DNA from 4 places in the Paraburkholderia sp. JHI869 genome. Region 1 is predicted to be linked to each of the others. Evidence: predicted binding sites of a transcription regulator. Region 1 holds the regulator's gene; each other region holds the start of a gene.
The links. Region 1 encodes LexA, which represses DNA repair genes until DNA is damaged. Its sites were predicted from a motif close to ACTGTATNNNNATACAGT; they were not measured.

Region 1 (5,067 bases):
ACGACCGTCCTGTCTCCGTAATGTTTGATGACCTGCTCGAATTCGATGGCGGGTGCGGGCATGGACCAGTTGAACGTGAGTCGAACGGGTGTCGCGCGAATCGAACGAAGCATCGAACGACAAATCGCGCGAAACAAGGCGGCCCATTTTAGTGCATTGCCGCCTGGCGGGTCGGGCGCCGCTTCGAAGCCGGTTGACGTCGGGCGAGTGGAATACATGTCGCGGCAAGCATTCAACATTGCGCAAGACGCGATCGCAGTGGAAAACGTATCTGGCGTAATTCGATGCACACCTGGCGTTTTCCAGCCCTTGCGTGTGGAATTGCGGCGCACCATCATGAGAATCGCACAGCCTGCAAATCACGCGGGCGGGGAGAAGCGATCATGGCGAGCTATAAAAAAATTCTGCTCTGTTACGACGGCTCGCGCGAAGGCCGCAAGGCACTGCGTTGCGGTGCCGATCTTGCGCTCGATCTACAGGCCGAAACGCATCTGCTCTCGGTAGTCGACATGCGTTCGACGATCGCCCAGAGCGCCGGCCTGCTGACCGATGTGGCCTGCGGCCGCTTTGAGGAAACGGCGCGCGAAATCCTTCAGGAAGGCGTGGACTGGCTGACCGAGCGCGGCGTGCGCGCCCAGGGGCACTTCGCGTTCGGTCATCCGATCGACGAAATCGCGAATCTGGCCAACGAACTCAATGCCGACCTCGTGGTGGTGGGGCACCGCTGCCGCACGGGACTTTCGCGCTGGTGGATGGGCGCGGGCAACACGCCGCTGCTCGACCGCGTGTCGTGCAGCATTCTGGTGGCGTGTTCGTCGGCGGCTGACGACAAGCAGCAACAAGCTGCCGCTTAGTGGGTCAAGCACGGATCCAGCAGGCCGGCTCGCACGAACCGGCCTGTTTCCGCTTTCACTTCAAATTTGTCTCAGTTCGAGACGTTTCCTTCGTTTAGTTCGACAGCCGAGAGTTTCCACGAAAACAGCCCGTGACGCTGCAGGATGGCGGCATAGTGCTCGCCCGTATCGCTGCGGTCCCACGTGAGCGCGAATTCGTTGAGGCCGCGATAGCCGGCTGTGGCAACCGGCCGTGCCTCGGGCGCGGGATTGCCCGATGCTGCAGGGCCGGGCGGCGAGGCGGGCGCCGGTGCCGATTGGGTGGATTGCGCCGATTGCGTCGATTGCGCGCCGGATTCCGCTGGCGGCGGCGCGTGCGGCCGGTCGCCGGGTTTGCCCGTCGGCGGCATGCCACTGAGCAGTGCGGCCACACCTTCCGGTGTCGCGTAAGCATCCACGAGCGGACCGATCAATGCCGCGCCAATCACGGCGCCGAGGATCAGCAGCGGATTACTGCTGTGCTGCCCCTCGACGCGCCGATGCAGTTCGTCGCCAACCTGCTGCTTGAGGCTCAAACGCAGCGCTGGGTAATCGACGTACTCGTTGAGCGCGACGGCGTCGCGGGCGTCAGCGGCGGCTTTCATGTGCTTGACCGCGATATAGGGCGACGCATACGCGTAGCCAAGCGCGGCAACCACCATGGCGACCGCAACCGTGATCGCGACGGGCTTCTTCCAGCCTTGGGTCTTACGCGGGGTCGAGAGAGATTCCTTCATCGGCATAGGCTAAGTCGTTCAAACACGGTGTTGACCGCAAACCGGGCCAAACGATCCCGACCGTAACCTCTTCTCACATTTGAGCCGCGCTTTGGTTCAACTCGTGCTTACTTCGCCAGCGCTGCAGGCAGGTCGCTCTGTTGCTCGGCGATGCAGCGGTCGATCGCTCTGCACACCGCGTCAACCGTGCCGACGAGAATCAGCCGCGAAGGACCCTGGTAGACGCGCACGGGCGCACGGCGCATGGGCTGTTCGGTGTTGAGCGTGCTGTTGAGCGAAACGCGCGCAAATGCCGGCTGTGCCGAGGGCAACACAGGCAAGTCGGCCGTGCTGGCCGCCACCATCTCAGGCGAGTCTTCGAAGAGCGAGCCGCTCAGTGCGGCGGCCGAATCGCGCACTTCGCGCACTGCGCACGAAGCGATGCCACGGAGGTGGCGAAGACGGCCGAATTGGCGGAAGGGCAGCAAGCGGGCAAGGCGTTCCATGACTCTCTCCAGGTTGTGCGCAAACGATGTGCGAACTGCGCGCGGACGGATTTCTTAGAATTCGGTGGGGCGGATCAGGCCGACCGCAATGCCTTCCAGCGCGAATTCCGCGCTGCCGGCCTCGACAAAGATATTGTCGTAATCGGGGTTCTCGGCGATCAGTTCGAGCCCATTCGGACGGCGCTTCAGGCGCTTCACGGTGACGTCGTCGCCAAGGCGCGCCACGATGATTTGCCCGTCTTTCGCTTCGGCCTTCTTCTGCACGGCGAGCAAGTCGCCGTCGAGAATGCCGGCGTCGCGCATGGAAAGGCCACGCACCTTCAAGAGGTAGTCGGGGCGGCTCGAGAAGAGCGCCGGGTCGCACATGTAGTTCTGCGAGATGTGCTCTTGCGCGAGGATCGGGCTACCCGCCGCGACGCGGCCAACGAGCGGCAGCGAGAGCTGCATGATGCTCGGGTGCGGGAGCGTGAACTGGTGCGGCAGGTCGTCGGGCCCCGGCATGAGGCGGATGCCGCGCGAGGCGCCCGCAGCCAGTTCGATCACGCCCTTGCGCGCCAGCGCGCGCAGATGCTCCTCCGCGGAGTTGGCCGAGCTGAAGCCGAGTTCCGCCGCGATCTCGGCGCGCGTGGGCGGGAAGCCCGTGCGCTCGATGGCCCGGCGAACCAGATCGAAAACCTGCTGCTGTCGTGCGGTGAGTTTGGTCATGGCGCCACTGTATGTTTGAACAGGTAACTGTATTTTTATACAGTACTCGCCACTTTTCAAGTGTTACTTGAAGTTCATCAATTGAGCGTTGCTATCACGCCGCTTTCCCGTGTTTGTGCGGACGAAACCGCGCTCCAGCGGCGACTTCCTCTGCCCTTACCACTTTTGCGTATTAAAAAATGAAAAAACATCATTTTTAATAATGTAAGCAGATCGCTAGACTGGCCTCCATCGTTAGCTGCAATTCATCACTCAGCGCAAACGAGCACACACGAAAACGGAGAACAGATAGATGAGCACGACACATACGGGGCGCGCGGGCTGGCTGAAAACACTGGCGGCAAAACTGGTTATCGGCGTTGCGCCGCTCGTCGGCGTCACGGCAGTGGCGGCAATGGCGCCTGTAGCCGCTCACGCGGATACATCGCTGCTCAACGTCTCCTACGATCCGACGCGCGAGCTGTACCAGGACATCAATGAGGCCTTCATCAAGCAGTGGAAGGGCAAGACGGGCGAAACGCTCACCATCAAGCAGTCGCATGGCGGCTCGGGCGCACAGGCGCGCTCGGTGCTCGACGGCCTGCAAGCCGACGTCGTGACGCTCGCGCTGGCATGGGACATCGACGCGCTCGCCAACAAGGGCATCGTCGCGAAGGACTGGCAAAAGCGTCTGCCCGACAACGCTTCGCCGTACACGTCGACCATCGTGTTTCTCGTGCGCAAGGGCAATCCCAAGCACATCAAGGACTGGGACGATCTGACCAAGCCGGGCGTCTCGATCGTCACGCCGAATCCGAAGACCTCGGGCGGCGCGCGCTGGAACTATCTCGCGGCGTGGGCGTATGCGCTGCACCAGCCGGGCGGCAACGAGCAGAAGGCGAAGGACTTCGTCTCGAAGCTCTACAAGAACGCCGGCGTGCTCGACTCGGGCGCGCGAGGCGCGACGACGAGCTTCGTGCAGCGTGGCATTGGCGATGTGCTGATTGCATGGGAGAACGAAGCATTCCTCTCGCTCAAGGAATTCGGCCCGGAGAAGTTCGAGATCGTGGTGCCTTCGGTGAGCATTCTGGCCGAGCCGCCGGTTGCCGTGGTGGACAAGGTCGTCGACAAGAAGGGCACGCGCAAGGAGGCCGAGGCCTACCTGCAGTTCCTCTATAGCGAAGAGGGCCAGGAGATCGCTGCGAAGAACTTCTACCGTCCGCGTTCGGACAAGGTGCCGGCGGCGCTCACGGCGAAGTTTCCGAAGCTGAAGCTGTACACGGTCGACGACACGTTCGGCGGCTGGACCAACGCGCAGAAGACGCATTTCGCGGATGGCGGCGTGTTCGATTCGATCTATCAGCCGCAGTAAGCCGTCATGCAGCACCGGTCAGAAGTCGATAACGACACGGCCGCATAACAACGAAGCGCGCCCACGGGCGCGCTTTTCCGCGCCGCCTGGGAACCCAGCGCGCAACCCATGTCTGGACGATGAGCATGACAACGTTTCGATTGCGCAAGCCCAGTGCGCTGCCTGGATTCGGCTTGACGCTAGGCATCACGGTGGCTTACCTGAGCCTCGTGGTGCTCATTCCGCTTGCCGCCACTTTCCTCAAGACGGCGACGCTCGACTGGAGCCAGTTCGTGCGCGCTGTGTGGTCGCCGCGCGTGATCGCGTCGTACCGGCTCACGTTCACCGCTGCGCTCGGCGCGGCGCTGATGAATGCGGTATTCGGCTTCCTGCTCGCGTGGGTGCTCGTGCGCTATACGTTCCCGTTCAAACGGGTGATCGATGCGCTGGTCGATCTGCCGTTCGCGCTGCCGACTTCCGTGGCAGGCATCTCGCTCGCCGCCGTGTATGCGGGCAACGGCTGGATCGGCCAGTTCCTGCAGCCGCTCGGGCTGAAGATCGCGTTCACGCCGCTTGGCGTGCTCGTGGCGCTGACCTTCATCGGCTTGCCGTTCGTCGTGCGCACGGTGCAGCCGGTGCTCGAAGACTTCGAGCGTGAGCAGGAGGAGGCCGCAGCCTGCCTCGGCGCTTCGCGCTGGCTCACGTTTCGCCGCGTCGTGCTGCCCGCGGTGCTGCCGGCGCTGATCACCGGTTTCGCGCTCGCGTTCGCGCGCGCGCTGGGCGAGTACGGCTCGGTCATCTTCATCGCAGGCAACGTGCCGATGAAGTCGGAAATCACGTCGCTCCTCATCATCACGAAGCTCGAACAATACGATTACGCCGGCGCGACGGCGCTCGCCGTGATGATGCTCTGCGTTTCGTTCGTCATGCTGCTTCTC
Region 2 (5,067 bases), 300 kb from region 1:
CCAGCGCGCGACGTTCTGCGCCTGCTTGCGTCCGCGCGTGGTGAGCTGGCGGGCGAGGTCGCTGGCGGCGATGTCTTCGGCTTCGGCGTGGCGCCAGAGGATGAGGTGCATGGCGTCTCCTTTTTTCGCGGTATGGGGTGCACTTTCGGCGTGTGCTCTCATGGTGCACGCCCCGCTGGTGAGCGGCAAGCGCGTGATGCGGTTCTTTTTTGTTCAAGGGGATTTGACGGCGCGGGGGCACTACCGATACAATCTCGGATTCGTCGGAGCGTAGCGCAGCCTGGTAGCGCATCTGATTTGGGATCAGAGGGTCGTAGGTTCGAATCCTATCGCTCCGACCAGCAATACCGAGGGGTTACACGCCATTGGCCTGTAGCCCCTTTTTCTTTTTCTCCCGTTTTTGTCGTATACGCTCGCGTTTCGTCGTACGGCGCCGTTCCATTTGAAAAGCCGTCGAGCTTATAAAATACGGATCGGCCACGATTCCCGTGGCGATCGCACCCTGGCAGCCATGTTACGTTTATCCGAAGTCAAACTCCCCCTCGACCACGCCGAAAGCGATCTTGAAGCCGCGATTCGGGGACGCCTCGCGGAACTCGGCGTAGCAGCGGACGCGCTCGTCCGTTACACCGTCTTCCGCCGTGCGCACGATGCACGCAAGCGCTCGGATATCAAGCTGAACTATATCGTCGACATCGAAGTCGAGGACGAAGCGAAGGTGCTCAAGCGGATCGCCGGCAAGCCGCATTGCGGGGTGACACCGGACATGACCTACCGCTTCGTCGCGAAGGCGCCCGAGCACTCGACGCGTCCGCGTCCGGTCGTGATCGGCATGGGACCGTGCGGTCTGTTCGCGGGACTGATCCTCGCGCAGATGGGCTTTCGTCCCATCATCCTCGAGCGCGGCAAGGCCGTGCGCGAGCGCACCAAGGACACCTTCGGCCTGTGGCGCAAGTCCGTGCTCAACCCGGAATCGAACGTGCAGTTCGGTGAAGGCGGGGCCGGAACGTTCTCCGACGGCAAGCTGTACAGCCAGATCAAGGATCCGCACCACTACGGCCGCAAGGTGCTCGACGAATTCGTCAAGGCGGGTGCGCCGGAAGACATCCTGTATCTGAGCCGCCCGCACATCGGCACGTTCCGCCTCGTCAGCATGGTGGAAAAGATGCGCGCCACCATCCACGAACTGGGCGGCGAAGTGCGCTTCGAAACGCGCGTCGAAGACATCGACATCGAGCAGGGCAAGGTGCGCGCGCTCAAACTCTCGAACGGCGAGACGCTGCCGTGCGACCACGTCGTGCTGGCTGTTGGCCACAGCGCCCGCGACACGTTCCAGATGCTGCACGATCGCGGTGTGTTCATGGAAGCCAAGCCGTTTTCGCTGGGCTTTCGCATCGAGCATCCGCAGGGCGTGATCGATCGCAGCCGCTTCGGCAAGTTTGCGGGCCACAAGGAGCTCGGCGCGGCCGACTACAAGGTGGTGCATCACGCCAACAATGGCCGCGCCGTCTATAGCTTCTGCATGTGCCCCGGCGGCACGGTGGTCGCGGCGACCTCCGAACCCGGCCGCGTGGTCACCAACGGCATGAGCCAGTATTCGCGGGCCGAGCGCAACGCGAATGCGGGCATCGTCGTCGGCATCACGCCGGAGGACTATCCGGGCGGCCCGCTCGCGGGCATCGCGTTCCAGCGCAAGTGGGAAGAGCGCGCGTTCGAACTCGGCGGCGGCAATTATCAGGCGCCGGGCCAACTGGTCGGCGACTTTATCGCCGGCCGGCCTTCGACGTCGCTGGGCTCCGTGGTGCCGTCTTACAAGCCGGGCGTGCATCCGACCGATCTCAGCACGGCGCTGCCCGACTACGTGATCGAAGCCATCCGTGAAGCGCTGCCCCAGATCGACAAGAAGATCGCAGGCTTCGCGATGCACGATGCCGTGCTCACCGGCGTCGAGACGCGCACGTCGTCGCCGCTGCGTATTCGTCGCAAAGACGATTACCAGAGCGTGAACGTCGAAGGTCTGTATCCGGCCGGCGAAGGCGCCGGGTATGCCGGCGGTATCTATTCGGCGGCCATTGACGGCATCGAAGTGGCGCAAGCCGTGGCGCTCAGTCTGACGTCGGCGCACGCGGCCTGACAGGCGGGAAAAGGCAGGCGAGATGCGTCAGCGCACCCTCAGCGCGGCGCGCGATTCGCCTGTCTGCGCGATCCGCAATGGATCGCCAAGTGACCCTTCCCCCATTTCCCGCCTTCCTCTAATCCCATAAAATACTGTATAAATATACAGGTGGAGGCGAACCGACCTCCTTCCTGCCGATGCCCCATTTCTTGCCGGGCAGGGCGGAGCGTTCCCATCAACCAGGCCACGAACCATGGCAGCCGTTCAGATCACTGCGCAGACCACTGCTCAGCTCGCCGCGCACTTGCCCCCCCGGCTGCAAAGCCGCGTGTGGCAAGGCGATCAGCTTGCGCACGCCAGCGAGCGCTCGGTGCCGAGCGGCCACGCCACGCTCGACGCCCAGCTTCCCGGCGCCGGCTGGCCCGCGGGCAGCCTGACCGAACTGCTCGTCGAGCAGGGCGGCGTGGGCGAGATGCGGCTCGTCGCTCCCGCATTGCGCGCGCTCACCGCGCAGGGGGGCCGGCACGTGCTGCTCGTCGCGCCGCCGTGGCGCCCGTACGCTTGTGCGCTCAAGGCATGGGGGCTCGCGCTCGAGCGCGTGATCTGGGTGCGCGCGGCCGAAGGCGAGGCCGCCTGGGTGGCCGAGCAGGCGCTCAAGCAGGAAGGCATGGGCGCCGTGCTGCTCTGGCAGACGAAGGCGCGCGCCGACGCCGTGCGTCGTCTGCAGGTCGCCGCCCAGGATTCGCAGGCGCTCGCGTTTCTCGTGCGGCCGCTCGCCGCGCGCAACCAGTCGTCGCCGGCGCCGCTGCGCATGACCTGCTCGCCGGTGCCGCCGCCCGACGACGCGAGCCTGAACCGGCGCGAATGGATGCAGCTCGCCGCGCTCTCCGTCGATATCTTCAAGCGCCGCGGGCCGCCGCCCGCCCAGCCACTCGTCATTACATTGCCGCTGCAGGACGCGGTGCTGCCCCAGCCGGACGCAGCCTCCGTCGTCATGCCGTGGCCCGGGGTCAATCATGTTGTGGATCGCCGTCACCTTGCCGTTGTTGCCGCTGGAGGCCGTCAGACCTCTGACGCCGCCGGCGCCGTCAACATCGCGCCTGCCTGAAAGCGCCGATGCCGACGCCGATACCGTCAGCGCGCCGCGCTGCTACGCGCTCGCCGACCACACGCGCATCCTGATCGCCGATCTCGACGCGCTGCGCGCAGGCGTCGAGCCCGGCAACACGCGCTCGCATGCGCTCGCGCTCGCGCCGGGGCTCGTGCTGCTCGAAGCCGAGCCGGCGCGCGAGACCCGCGCGTTCGAGGCGCTCGCGCTCGCGTTGCTCGCCTATACGCCCAAGGTGTCGTTCGCGCAGTCGCACACACTATTGCTCGAAGTCGGTTCGGGCTTGCGTCTTTTCGGCGGCGTGCGCGCGCTGCTCGCCAAGGTTGCGGCGACGGTGGCCGGCTGCGGGCACACCGCGCGCATGGCCTGCGCGCCCACGGCGTGGGGCGCGTGGACGCTCGCGCAGGCGCGCGTCACGCGTTCGTCGCGCCGCTGGCACGTGCTCAAGGAAACGACGCTCGCGCGCGTGCTCGATGCGCTGCCGGTCACGCTCGCGCCGTTCGCCGCGCAGCACGAGCACGCGCTCACGCAGATCGGCTGCGCCACGCTCGGCGATCTGCGGCGGCTGCCGCGCGACGGCATCGTGCGGCGTTTCGGCGACGGCGTGCTCGGCTGGCTCGCGCAGGCGCGCGGCGAAGCGCCCGATCCGCGTGTCTGGTTTGCCGCGCCGCCGTCGTTTCACGCGTCGCTCGAATTGCAGGCGCGCGTGGAGAGCGCCGAGGCGCTGCTCTTTGCCGCGCGCCGGCTCGTGATGCAACTGGCCGGCTGGCTCGCCGCGCAGCACGCGGCGCTTTCCGGCTTCGAGTTGCGTCTCGAACACGAGCTGGCTTCGCGGCACGCGCCGCGCACCTCGACGCTCACGATCGCCTGGGCATCGCCTTCGCGCGATGCCGAGCATCTGCTGTGGCTGCTGCGCGAGCGCCTGAATCAGACCGAACTCGCCGCGCCCGTGATCGGCCTCGCGCTCGTCGCTTCGCACGTGAGCGAATACGCGGCGCCCACCGACACGCTCTTTCCGATGGCCGAGGCCGCCGAGGCGTCGCTCGGGCAGCTCTTCGAGCGCATCGGCGCGCGGCTTGGCGAGCAGAACGTGCTGCAGCTGTTCGTCGAGGACGATCATCGGCCGGAGCTGGCGATGTCGGCGCGGCCTTACCGCGAGAGCGGCGTGAAGCGTGCGCGCAAGCCGCGCAAGGCAGGCAAGCCGCAGCCGGAAACCGGCGCGAGCGCACCCGCGCAAAGCGCCTTCGATCTGCCCGAGGTGCCGCTGCCGACCCAGCCGCGTCCGGCGTGGCTGCTCGAAAAGCCGCTCAAGCTCGCGATGCGCGGCGACCGCCCGGTTTATCGACGGCCGCTCAAGACGCTCACGCGCACCGAGCGCATCGAGTCCGGCTGGTGGGACGGCGAGGGCGTCGGGCGCGACTACTACGTCGCCGCCGACGACCAGGGCCGCATGTTCTGGCTGTATCGCGAACGCATTGGCGGCCAGTGGTATCTGCAAGGGCTTTTCGGCTAGCGCCTGGTTGTCGCCTGGTCTTCGCTCATTCGGGTTTCAGGAAACATGTCGTCGCCTCCACAGTTGCCCGCGCAGTTGCCCGCGCAGTTACCTGACTACGCGGAACTGCACTGCCTGACCAATTTCACCTTCCTGCAGGGCGCGTCGCGCCCGGGTGAGATGGTCGAGCAGGCGATCCGCCACGGCTACCGCGCGCTCGCGATCACCGACGAATGCTCGTTCGCAGGCGTCGTGCGCGCCTGGAGCGCACTCAACGAATACGACGAGGGGCGCAAAAAAGCCCACGACGAAGCCGTGCGCGAAGCTCGCGAGCGCAGCGGCAACACAGCC
Region 3 (5,067 bases), on a different contig from region 1:
GGACCGGAGAGCGTCATGAAAACTTGCAGCCTCACCCAGGCGGGCCGCGCCGCGGCCCTCGCCTGCGCGCTCAGTTGCCTGGGCTTCGCCGCCGTGCCGGCTCGCGCCGCGCTCGGCGACAACGCAGCGCCGCCTGCGGACGCCGCCCCGCGAGCCGTCGGCGGCGGCGCGGGCCGCGTCGTCAGCTACGTCGACGATGGCGGCACGACCATCAACGAATATGTGGGCAGCGCGACCGGCACGGTCTTCGCGTACACGTGGCAGGGGCCTGCTCAGCCCAACGTGGAAACGCTGCTGGGACGCTACGCAGCCGACTGGCGCAATGCAGCCGCGGCGCTTCACGCCGCAGGCGGCGACGGCCTGCACGCTGCGCGCGTAGACGGCGCTCAGGTCGTCGTCGAGACGGCCGGCCACATGCGTGCCTACGCGGGACGCGTATGGCTGCCCGCCGCGCTGCCCGCGGGCGTGAGGGTTGGAGACCTGCAATGAAGCGCCGCGCACGCGCGCCCGGCATCGCGCAGCGCGTCACCCTCTTCGTGCTTTGCGCCTCGCTGACTGCTTGTGGCGGCGGCGGTGGAAGCCCCCCCGCGAGCACAGGCGCCACGGCGCCCGCGAGCGCCCCAGCCACCGCAAGCGCACCAAGCCCCGTGAGCGCGCCGTCGACCACCAGCACCAGCGGCACAGTGCCGCAATCGACCACACCCAACGTCGTAGCCGTCACGGTCGGCCCAACGCCCACCTCGACGCGCAACATGCTGATGACGAGCGTCACGGTCTGCGTGCCGGGCACCGCGAACTGCGCGAGCGTCGACAACGTTCAGGTCGATACCGGCTCGCAGGGTCTGCGCCTGCTGGCTTCCGCGCTGCCGGCGGGCTTCGCGCTGCCCGCCGTGCCAGCCGGCGCGGGAGCCAGTATCGCGGGGGAATGCGCCGTGTTCGGCACGGGCTATACGTGGGGCGCGGTGCGCAGCGCCGACGTGAAACTCGCGGGCGAAGTGGCCGCAGCGCTGCCGATCCAGCTGATCGCCGACCCGGCGGTGCCCGCCTCCGCGCCGACCGGCTGCGCCGGCAGCGGTCTCGCAATGAACAGCGCCGCCACGCTGCGTTCGAACGGCATCCTCGGCGTGGGGCCGTTCAGCGCCGATTGCGGCGTGTCCTGCGTCAGGGCGGCCGTCACGCCGTGGTATTACGCGTGTCCGCCAAGCGGCTGCACCGCGAGCGCGCAACCGCTTGCGCAGCAGGTCAGCAACCCGGTGGCGGCCTTTGCCACCGACAACAACGGCGTCGTCATCGACCTGCCAGCCGTAGCAGACAGCGGCGCGTCCGAGGTGAGCGGGTCGTTGATCTTCGGCATCGGCTCGCAGGCGAACAACGCGCTCGGCAGCGCGACCGTGCTGCGCGCGAACTCGGGCACCGGCTATGTGAAGACGACGACATCGGACGGCACCGTCTACTCGCTGAGCTACCTCGACACCGGCTCAAACGCGCTCTACTTCAACAGCTCGACGATGACGCGCTGCGGATTCTGGTATTGCCCGGGTTCGCCCGTCAGCCTCGGCGCGACGATAGCGGGCATCGACGGCGTGGGCGCGTCCGTCACTTTCGCGATCGCGAGTTCAACGACGCTCCTCGCCAGCGGCAACTGGGCCTTCAGCAATCTGGCTGGCTACAACGCCAACGCGTTCGGCTGGGGGCTGCCATTCTTCTTCGGGCGGCGCGTATTCACCGCGATCGCCTCGCAGGTCACGCCTGCCGGCAGCGGGCCGTTCTTTGCGTTCTAAGCGCGCCAGCCGCCGCCAGAAACGATAAAGGCCTCTTGCGAGGCCTTGATGAGTGGCGATTGCGCACGACGGAACGCAACGGCGAACCGCTCGAGTCCTCCTTAGTCGTTCGCGGCGTTCGGGTCGGGCGTGGTCTTCGCGAGCGGCGCCGGCGCGAGCCAGCGGAACGTTGCGAGGCCAGACTCGTTAAAGGTGCACTCCGCGGCCGCGGGCGTCACGACGGCCTTCTTGATGCCGAGCTTCGCAGCCAGCACCGCGGCCGGCGTGGTCGGCTTGCCTTCTGGGGCACCGCTCTGGGCGACGGGAGCGACAGGAACCGAAATCGTGCCGGGCAGCACGCCCGCCTGCACCGTGGGCGCCATGACGTTCGGCGCCGCCTGGGCGCTCTGCGCCGTGGCGGCCGACGCTGCAGACGCAGACGCCGCAGACGGCGCCGACGCAGCTGCGGCGGCCGACGCCGGGGCGTTTTCGAGTTGACCTTCGATCACCACGCGCGCGCCACGATACGTCGTCGCGCTATGCGTGACTTTCAGGTCGCCGAGTCTCGTCTCGGCCAGGCGGTTACGCATCTCCTCTTCGCAGGTGCTGGTGTTGCGGTACTGCGCCGCGCATCCCGCGAGCAGGGTGACGGCGGCCGCGAGGCCGGCGAAGCAGGCGTTACGTTTGTTCATCGCTCATCCGTTTTTCAGGCTGCGGCAATTGTAGCGTACGGGGCGGGCATTCCCTTACGGCGCTCGCGCCCCTGCGCGACCCTGCTATCATCGCTGCTGTATATCCATACAGTGCCGCGCGTGCTTCCCGATTCTCCCGATCCGTTCTATTACCTCGCGAACTTCGAGCGTGCGCTAGCGTGGCTCGACGCGCGCTGCGCCGACCTCTTCGACGACGTCGAGCGCCGCTTCGCGGTCGATTTCGCGGGCATGCCGCAAGCCTCGCGCGCGCTCTTCGTGCGCATGCTGATGCGCAAGGGGCCCCATTTCCGCGCGAGCCGTCTGACATACGACGAGATCGGCTGCCCGCGTGCGGCGGCGGCTCCGCTCGTCGCAGCGGGATGGCTCGACGGCGCGCCAGCGCTCGACTTCGACGCGCTCGCCGCGCTCGTGACGAAGGCCGAGCTGCAGGCGCTCGCCGCGCGTCTTGGCGTCGCGCTGGAACCGCGCGCCACGCGCGCGGCAACGCTCGAAGCACTCGGGGCGCACTACGATCCACGCTGCGACGCCCACTACGCCGCCGCGCCCGAGCCGCGCGACTGGCATGCGTGGTTCCCGGCCTCGCCCGACACCGTGCTGCTGTTCGCCGCCGCCCCGCTCTGCGAGCGCCTGCGGCTCATGTTCTTCGGCAACCTGCATCAGGACTGGTCGGAGTTCGTGCTCGCCGACCTCGGCGTCTATCGCTACGAGAGCGTGGCCTTCGATCGCGCGTCGCGCGCGTTCCAGCGGCGCGAGGACATCGACGCGTATCTGGCGCTGCGCGATTGCCGCGACGGTCTCGACAGCGCCGCGCAGTCCACGGACTTCGACGCGGCCACCGCCATCGCCACGACCCTCGAAACGCTCGACGCGCTGGCCCCGCACACGCAAGCTAACGCGTGGCTGCGCGCCAGGCACGACAAACTGCGTCACGCAACAGGGCTCGCCGCCGAGCGCGCGGGCGAACCCGAACTCGCTTGGCGAGCCTATCTCGACTGCGGTCATCCCGAATCGCGCTATCGCCGCGTGCGCGTGCTCGAACAATTGAGCCGCCACGAGGAAGCGCTGGCGCTCGCGCAAACCATTGCCGACGCGCCTCAAAACGAAGAGGAAGCGCAGCGCGCGGCGCGCACGCTCGGGCGTCTCGCACGCACGCGCGCGAAAGCGAAGACGAACGCCGAGCGGGGCTTCGCGCAGCTCGAACTCACGCTGCCCGCCGCACCGGGGGCACTACGCGTCGAGGAAGCCGCTCGCCTCGCACTCGCCACGGCGCAGGCGCCGGTGTTTTATGTCGAGAACACGCTGATCAACGCACTCTTCGGCCTGCTCTGCTGGCCCGCGCTGTTCGCGCCGCTGCCCGGCGCATTCTTCCACCCGTTCCAGCGCGGCCCCGCCGACCTGCACGCCGCCGACTTCGTCGCGCGCCGTACCTCGCAGTTCGAAGCATGCCTCGCGGAACTCGAAACGCACGCGTACCGCGACTCGATCCTGCGGCGCTACGCAGATAAAGCCGGCACCCAGTCGCCTTTCGTCGCATGGCCCGCACTGAGCGACGAACTGCTCGCGCTGGCCCTCGACTGCTTCCCCGCCGCGCATCTGCGCCTGTGGTTCGAGCGGCTGCTGCGCGAGCCCGTCGCCAACCGTTCGGGCCTGCCCGATCTCGTGCGCTTCTGGCCGCACGAGCGGCGCTACGAACTGATCGAGGTAAAAGGCCCCGGCGACCGCCTGCAGGACAACCAGCGCCGCTGGCTCGCCTACTGCGTGCAGCACGGCATGCCGGTTTCCGTGTTGCAGGTGCGCTGGCCGGACCTCGCCGACGAAACCACCGCACAGCCGTTGCGCGCGCCATGAGTTACACCGTCGCCGTACGCACGCTGTGCGAGTTCACCGCGAAACGCGGCGACCTCGACTTGCGCTTCACGCCCTCGCCAGACGCAAGCGATGGCCGCGCCGGCCATGCAGCCATCGCCGCGCGGCGCCCACCTGGTTACGAAACCGAAATCGCGCTTTCCGGCACGTTCGAATCGCTGACGGTGCGCGGCCGCGCCGACGGCTACGATCCCGCTCGCCGCAGGCTCGAAGAGTTCAAGACCTATCGCGGCGACCTCGAAGCGATGCGCGAGAATCAGCGCGCACTGCACTGGGCGCAGTTGCGCGTCTACGGCGCGCTCCTGTGCGACAAGCTTGGCCTCGATGCGCTCGAACTCGCTTTGGTGTACTACGAGATCGGTTCGGGCAGCGAAACGGCGCTCGTCGAGCATGCAAGCGCTGCGCAACTGCGCGCCGAGTTCGAAACGCAATGCCGCCGCTTCGTTGCATGGGCCGAGCAGGAAAGCGCACACCGCGCCGCGCGCGACGCCGCGCTCGCCGCACTGTGCCTGCCGCATCCACAGTTTCGACACGGCCAGCGCGATCTCGCCGAAGCTGTCTGGCGCACGGCCACGCAAGGGCGCTGTCTGCTGGCGCAGGCGCCTACCGGCATCGGCAAGACGATCGGCACGCTCTTTCCGCAATTGAAGGCTTGCCCGCGCGCCGCAATCGACAAGGTCGTGTTTCTGAGCGCGAAAAGCTCCGGGCGCCAGTTGGCGCTCGACGCG
Region 4 (5,067 bases), on a different contig from region 1:
GGTTGCCATATATGTCTCCAGTATTGATATGCGTGTGGTCCGTCGGGCAGGGAGGCTTAGGCCCGCGGTCCTGCGAAGCATTATTGGAATGGAAACTTACGGGCTTCTGACGCGTGCGTGGGTTTCTGAGTGGCGTATCGGAGTGGGGTGCAATCAGCTATCGACGTCGAAAGTGACGGCAAATGCGTTTATTGAGCGAGCAATGTCTTTTAACGTGCGAATTTAGGATCGCGTATTGCATATCGGGTAAGGGTAAGTCCCATCCCCGTTTTCTGACGCAATTCGTCAGTTTCGCGGTGGCTTCGCTGCCAAAGCGCCGGCGACGCCGCTCAAGCTTGCGCGCGCAGCCGCAGCGTCACGCGCACGAGCGTGCCGGCGAGGCGCGGCGTCTCCTGATAAACGTGGTCGTCGATGGCGAGCGTGCCGCCGTGCATCGTGGCGATCTCGCGCACGATCGCGAGGCCGAGCCCGCTGCCTTCGCCGTCGCGCCCGAGAATGCGGTAGAAGCGCTCGAGCACGCGCTCGCGCTCGGCGCTCGGAATGCCCATGCCCGTGTCTTCCACTTCGAGATGGACCACGCCCGCCGCGGGCTCGGGCCGCACGCGCACGGTGATGCGCCCGCCCGCCGGCGTATAGCGGATCGCGTTGTCGATGAGATTCGAGAGCATCTCGCGCAGCATCACCGGGTTGCCTTCCACTTCGACGCGCGGCGCTTCGCCGCCGTCCTCCTCGCTCCCGTAGGCCGTTTCCGGGCCTTCGTAGCCGAGGTCCATCTGCTTGGCGAGCGCCGGCTGAACCCAGTCGCGCACGGCGTGGCGCGCCACGTCCGCCACGTCCACCGGCGTGAAGACCTGCCCGGACATGCGGTTTTCCGCGCGCGCGAGCGCGAGCAGCTGCGTGACGAGCCGCGCGGCGTGCTCGGAACTCGTCGCGATCTGCTCGAGCGAGCGGTGCACTTCGGCGGGCGCGTCCTGGCGCAGCGCGAGTTCGGCCTGGGTGCGCAGGCCCGCGAGCGGCGTTTTCATCTGATGCGCTGCGTCGGCGATGAAGCGTTTTTGCAGCTCCATGTTCTGTTCGAGCCGCGTGAGCAGGTCGTTGAACGAGGTGACGAGCGGCTCGATTTCGGGCGGCGCGCGGCGCGCTTCGAGCGGCGAAAGGTCGTCGGGGCGGCGCATGCGGATGTTCGACTGCAGCGCGTGCAAGGGCGCGAGGCCGCGCGAGAGACCGAACCACACGAGCAGGATCGCCAGCGGCAAGATCACGAACTGCGGCAGGATCACGCCCTTGATGATGTCGTTGGCGAGCTGGCGGCGCTTGTCGAGCGTTTCCGCGACCTGGACGAGCACGGGCTGACCTTGCTGGTTGCCGGCGCTGAGATGCGTGGGCTCCACGGTCGTATAAGCGACGCGGATGTCGATGCCGCGCAGCGTGTCGTCGCGGAACTCGACGAGGCCCGGCGGCGGGCGGTCGTCGTCGTGCGGCAGCGGCATGTCGCGGTCGCCGCCGATCAGCTCGCCACGGCTGCCGAGCACTTGATAGAACACGCTGTCGACGTTGTCGGCGCGCAGGAAGTCGCGCGTGGAGGCGGGCAGTGTCAGCTCGGCCACGCCGTTTACGGGCTGGATCTGGCGCGCGAGCACATAGGCGTCGGTTTCGAGCGCGCGGTCGAATGGGCCGTTGGCGATCGACTTCGCCACGAGATACGTGACCGCGATGCTCATCGGCCAGAGCAGCAGCAAGGGCGCGAGCATCCAGTCGAGAATTTCGCCGAACAGCGAGCGCGGGCGCGCCTCGGCGGCGGCTTCGGCTTCGTCGGGCGGGGCGAACGGGTTGGCGTAGCGGGCGTCGCGCGCGTCGTCGTCGAGGGCGTCGGCCGCGTGTGCGGACGCGCCCGAGGGGTTTTCTGCGGCGACGCTCGCGGCGCCCTTGGGCGGCACGGCGCGCGCGATGGGAGGACGCCCGGCCATCGTCGACTCCGCCTACTTGAAGTAGTGGCTGGCGGGCATCGCCGGCGCGGCGTCGGGCGCACTCGCCTCGGTCCGGGCGTTCGGCTGGCTGGCGCCGGCCTGCGCCTCCTTCGCCTCTTTTTCGAGGCAGTAGCCGAGTCCGCGCACGGTCACGATGCGCACGCCGCCCGCTTCGAGTTTCTTGCGCAGCCGGTGCACGTAGACCTCGATGGCGTTGTTGCTGACTTCCTCGCCCCATTCGCACAGGTGATCGACGAGCTGTTCCTTCGAGACGAGCCGCCCGAGACGCTGCAGCAGCACTTCGAGCACGCCCAGTTCGCGCGCCGAAAGATCGAGCACCTGCTCGTTGATGCGCGCGATTCGCCCCACCTGGTCATACGAGAGCGCGCCATGACGCACGACGGTCGGGCCGCCGCCCGCGCCGCGCCGGGTGAGCGCACGCACGCGGGCTTCGAGTTCGTTGAGCGCGAAGGGCTTGGCCATGTAGTCGTCAGCGCCGAGGTCGAGGCCTTTCACGCGTTCGTCCACGCTGTCGGCCGCGGTGAGGATCAGCACGGGCAGGTTTGAATTGCGCGCGCGCAAACGGCGCAGCACTTCGAGGCCCGGCATTTTCGGCAGGCCCAGATCGAGGATCAAGAGGTCGAACGACTGCATCGACAAGGCGGTATCGGCGTCCACGCCGGTACGCACGTGATCAACGGCATAGCCCGATTGGCGGAGTGATCTCACGAGCCCGTCCGCGAGTATGCTGTCGTCTTCGGCAATGAGGATTCGCATGTTGCGCCAGCGTCGCCTTCGAGGCTTTTTTGCCTCGTAGCACCCGCGCCGCGCCGCGTCTTTGAGGGCGCGGTCAGGCGACGCGCGGCGGTCTCCCGAAATTCGCGGTTCTGGTTCGCCAGAAGGGCTTGCCAAAACCACTGTTTTTTTATACAGTGTCTGCGTTCGTGTGCATTAGCCCGAATAAGGCGTGCGCATGGTCACGAGACGCCGTTCATCATAGCAAAGGACGATTCATGGAAGATAGCAAGAAAGGCTCGGCTGGGCTGACTGCTGAAAAGAGCAAGGCGCTGGCCGCCGCGCTCGCGCAGATCGAAAAGCAGTTCGGCAAGGGGTCGATCATGCGACTCGGCGACGGCGAAGCGGTCGAGGACATCCAGGTAGTCTCCACCGGTTCGCTCGGCCTCGACATCGCACTCGGCGTGGGTGGTCTGCCGCGCGGCCGCGTGGTCGAGATCTACGGTCCGGAATCGTCGGGCAAGACCACGCTCACGCTCCAGGTCATCGCCGAAATGCAGAAGCTCGGCGGCACGGCGGCGTTTATCGACGCGGAACACGCGCTCGACGTGCAATACGCCGCCAAGCTCGGCGTGAACGTGCCGGAACTGCTCATCTCGCAGCCGGACACGGGCGAACAGGCGCTCGAGATCACCGACGCGTTGGTGCGCTCGGGCTCGATCGACATGATCGTGATCGACTCGGTCGCGGCGCTCGTGCCGAAGGCCGAAATCGAAGGCGAAATGGGCGACTCGCTGCCGGGTCTGCAGGCGCGTCTGATGTCGCAGGCACTGCGCAAGCTCACCGGCACGATCAAGAAGACGAACTGCATGGTGATCTTCATCAACCAGATCCGCATGAAGATCGGCGTGATGTTCGGCAACCCGGAAACCACCACGGGCGGCAACGCGCTCAAGTTCTACTCGTCGGTGCGTCTGGACATTCGCCGTATCGGCTCGATCAAGAAGAACGACGAAGTGATCGGCAGCGAAACGCGCGTGAAGGTCGTGAAGAACAAGGTCTCGCCGCCGTTCCGCGAAGCCGTGTTCGACATTCTCTACGGCGAGGGTATCTCGCGTCAGGGCGAAATCGTCGACCTCGGCGTGCAGGCGAAGATCGTCGACAAGGCGGGTGCGTGGTACAGCTATAACGGCGAGCGCATTGGCCAGGGCAAGGACAACGCACGCGAATTCCTGCGCGAGAACTCGGACATCGCGCGTGAGATCGAAAACCGCATCCGCGAATCGCTTGGCGTGAGCACGATGCCGGACGGCGTCAGCGATTCCGGCGAAGTCGAAGTCGCTGGCGAAGAGTAAGTTCTTCAGGCTCTCGTAGATAAGGCAAGCTGATGCGCAAGGGCGGGTCACTCACGTCCTCGCCTTCCGGCGAGCAGGCTAACCCGCGCGCGGGTTCGCCTGCGGGTTCAACTGCGGGTTCAACCGCTGGTTCAACGACGGACAGGAGCGCCGAGCGGCGCTCCGCCGTGAAGCCTGCCGACTCACGCACGAGCCGTTCAAGCCGCGACGCCCAGGCGGGCGATCGCGGCTTTGCGCATTCTGGCGCGGCGTATTCCTCGCCCGCCGATCTCAGCGACGATGGCGGCGCGGTCTTCGAAGTGCCGTTCGAGGCCTTCTTCAGTGCGGACGATGAGTTGGCGGCAAACGCGTCGTCAGAGCCGCCGGTCGAAACAACATTCAAGCGATCGCGCCGCGCACCTGTCGAAACGGCGCGCGAATCCAGCGGGCCGCAAGCCGACCAGTACGAGCGCAGTTCAGCCACCCGCGCCGCCCGAGCCAGCGAGCGCGAAAAGTCGTCCGCGGCAAAGCAGCGCCCCGAGCGTTCCCTCAAGGGCCGAGCGCTCGGCTATCTTTCGCGCCGCGAATACAGCCGCGCCGAACTCTCGCGCAAGCTGGTGCCGTACACCGAAGACGCCGACGCACTCGAAGCGCTGCTCGATTCGCTAGAACGCGAAGGCTGGCTCTCCGACGCGCGCTTTGCCGAAAGCGTCGTGCACCGGCGCGCGTCGCGCGTGGGGGCAGGGCGTATCGTCAGCGAACTCAAGCGCCACGCGGTGGGCGACGCGCTCATCGAAGAGGTGAGCACGCAACTGCGCGAGACCGAGCTCACGCGCGCCCGCACCGTCTGGCAGAAGAAGTACGGTCAGTTGCCCGAGACGCCTGCCGAACGCGCGCGCCAGGCGCGCTTTCTCGCGGCGCGCGGCTTTTCGATGTCGATCATCGGCAAGATCCTCAAGGGAATCGAGGAAGACTGGTCCGATAACTGAGCCGGCCGTCGCGAAAAATCCGCGCAGGCAATCCCCCGCCGG

Region 2: imuA (translesion DNA synthesis-associated protein ImuA) is a predicted target of LexA. The motif match lies at 2,268-2,285, and genes of this name have one in related genera.
Region 3: VSR72_RS13800 (VRR-NUC domain-containing protein) is a predicted target of LexA. The motif match lies at 2,548-2,565, and genes of this name have one in related genera.
Region 4: recA (recombinase RecA) is a predicted target of LexA. The motif match lies at 2,884-2,901, and genes of this name have one in related genera.

The regions. Positions count from the first base shown of each region.
Region 1 covers NZ_JAYMSC010000003.1:118,612-123,678, reverse strand. The annotation lists gene nodI (nodulation factor ABC transporter ATP-binding protein NodI) at 1-62, opposite strand, end outside; gene VSR72_RS06985 (universal stress protein) at 384-854, shown strand; gene VSR72_RS06980 (DUF2939 domain-containing protein) at 926-1,609, opposite strand; gene VSR72_RS06975 (hypothetical protein) at 1,717-2,094, opposite strand; gene lexA (transcriptional repressor LexA) at 2,149-2,799, opposite strand; gene VSR72_RS06965 (sulfate ABC transporter substrate-binding protein) at 3,092-4,150, shown strand; gene cysT (sulfate ABC transporter permease subunit CysT) at 4,276-5,067, shown strand, end outside.
Region 2 covers NZ_JAYMSC010000003.1:418,723-423,789, reverse strand. The annotation lists gene sixA (phosphohistidine phosphatase SixA) at 1-111, opposite strand, end outside; tRNA gene VSR72_RS08325 (tRNA-Pro) at 265-341, shown strand; gene VSR72_RS08320 (NAD(P)/FAD-dependent oxidoreductase) at 512-2,134, shown strand; gene imuA (translesion DNA synthesis-associated protein ImuA) at 2,370-3,224, shown strand; gene VSR72_RS08310 (DNA polymerase Y family protein) at 3,133-4,737, shown strand; gene VSR72_RS08305 (error-prone DNA polymerase) at 4,783-5,067, shown strand, end outside.
Region 3 covers NZ_JAYMSC010000006.1:214,634-219,700, forward strand. The annotation lists gene VSR72_RS13785 (DUF2844 domain-containing protein) at 16-489, shown strand; gene VSR72_RS13790 (DUF3443 domain-containing protein) at 486-1,781, shown strand; gene VSR72_RS13795 (hypothetical protein) at 1,883-2,452, opposite strand; gene VSR72_RS13800 (VRR-NUC domain-containing protein) at 2,573-4,321, shown strand; gene VSR72_RS13805 (ATP-dependent DNA helicase) at 4,318-5,067, shown strand, end outside.
Region 4 covers NZ_JAYMSC010000011.1:168,944-174,010, forward strand. The annotation lists gene VSR72_RS20100 (MFS transporter) at 1-9, opposite strand, end outside; gene VSR72_RS20105 (sensor histidine kinase N-terminal domain-containing protein) at 330-1,967, opposite strand; gene VSR72_RS20110 (response regulator transcription factor) at 1,980-2,744, opposite strand; gene recA (recombinase RecA) at 2,981-4,057, shown strand; gene recX (recombination regulator RecX) at 4,225-5,025, shown strand.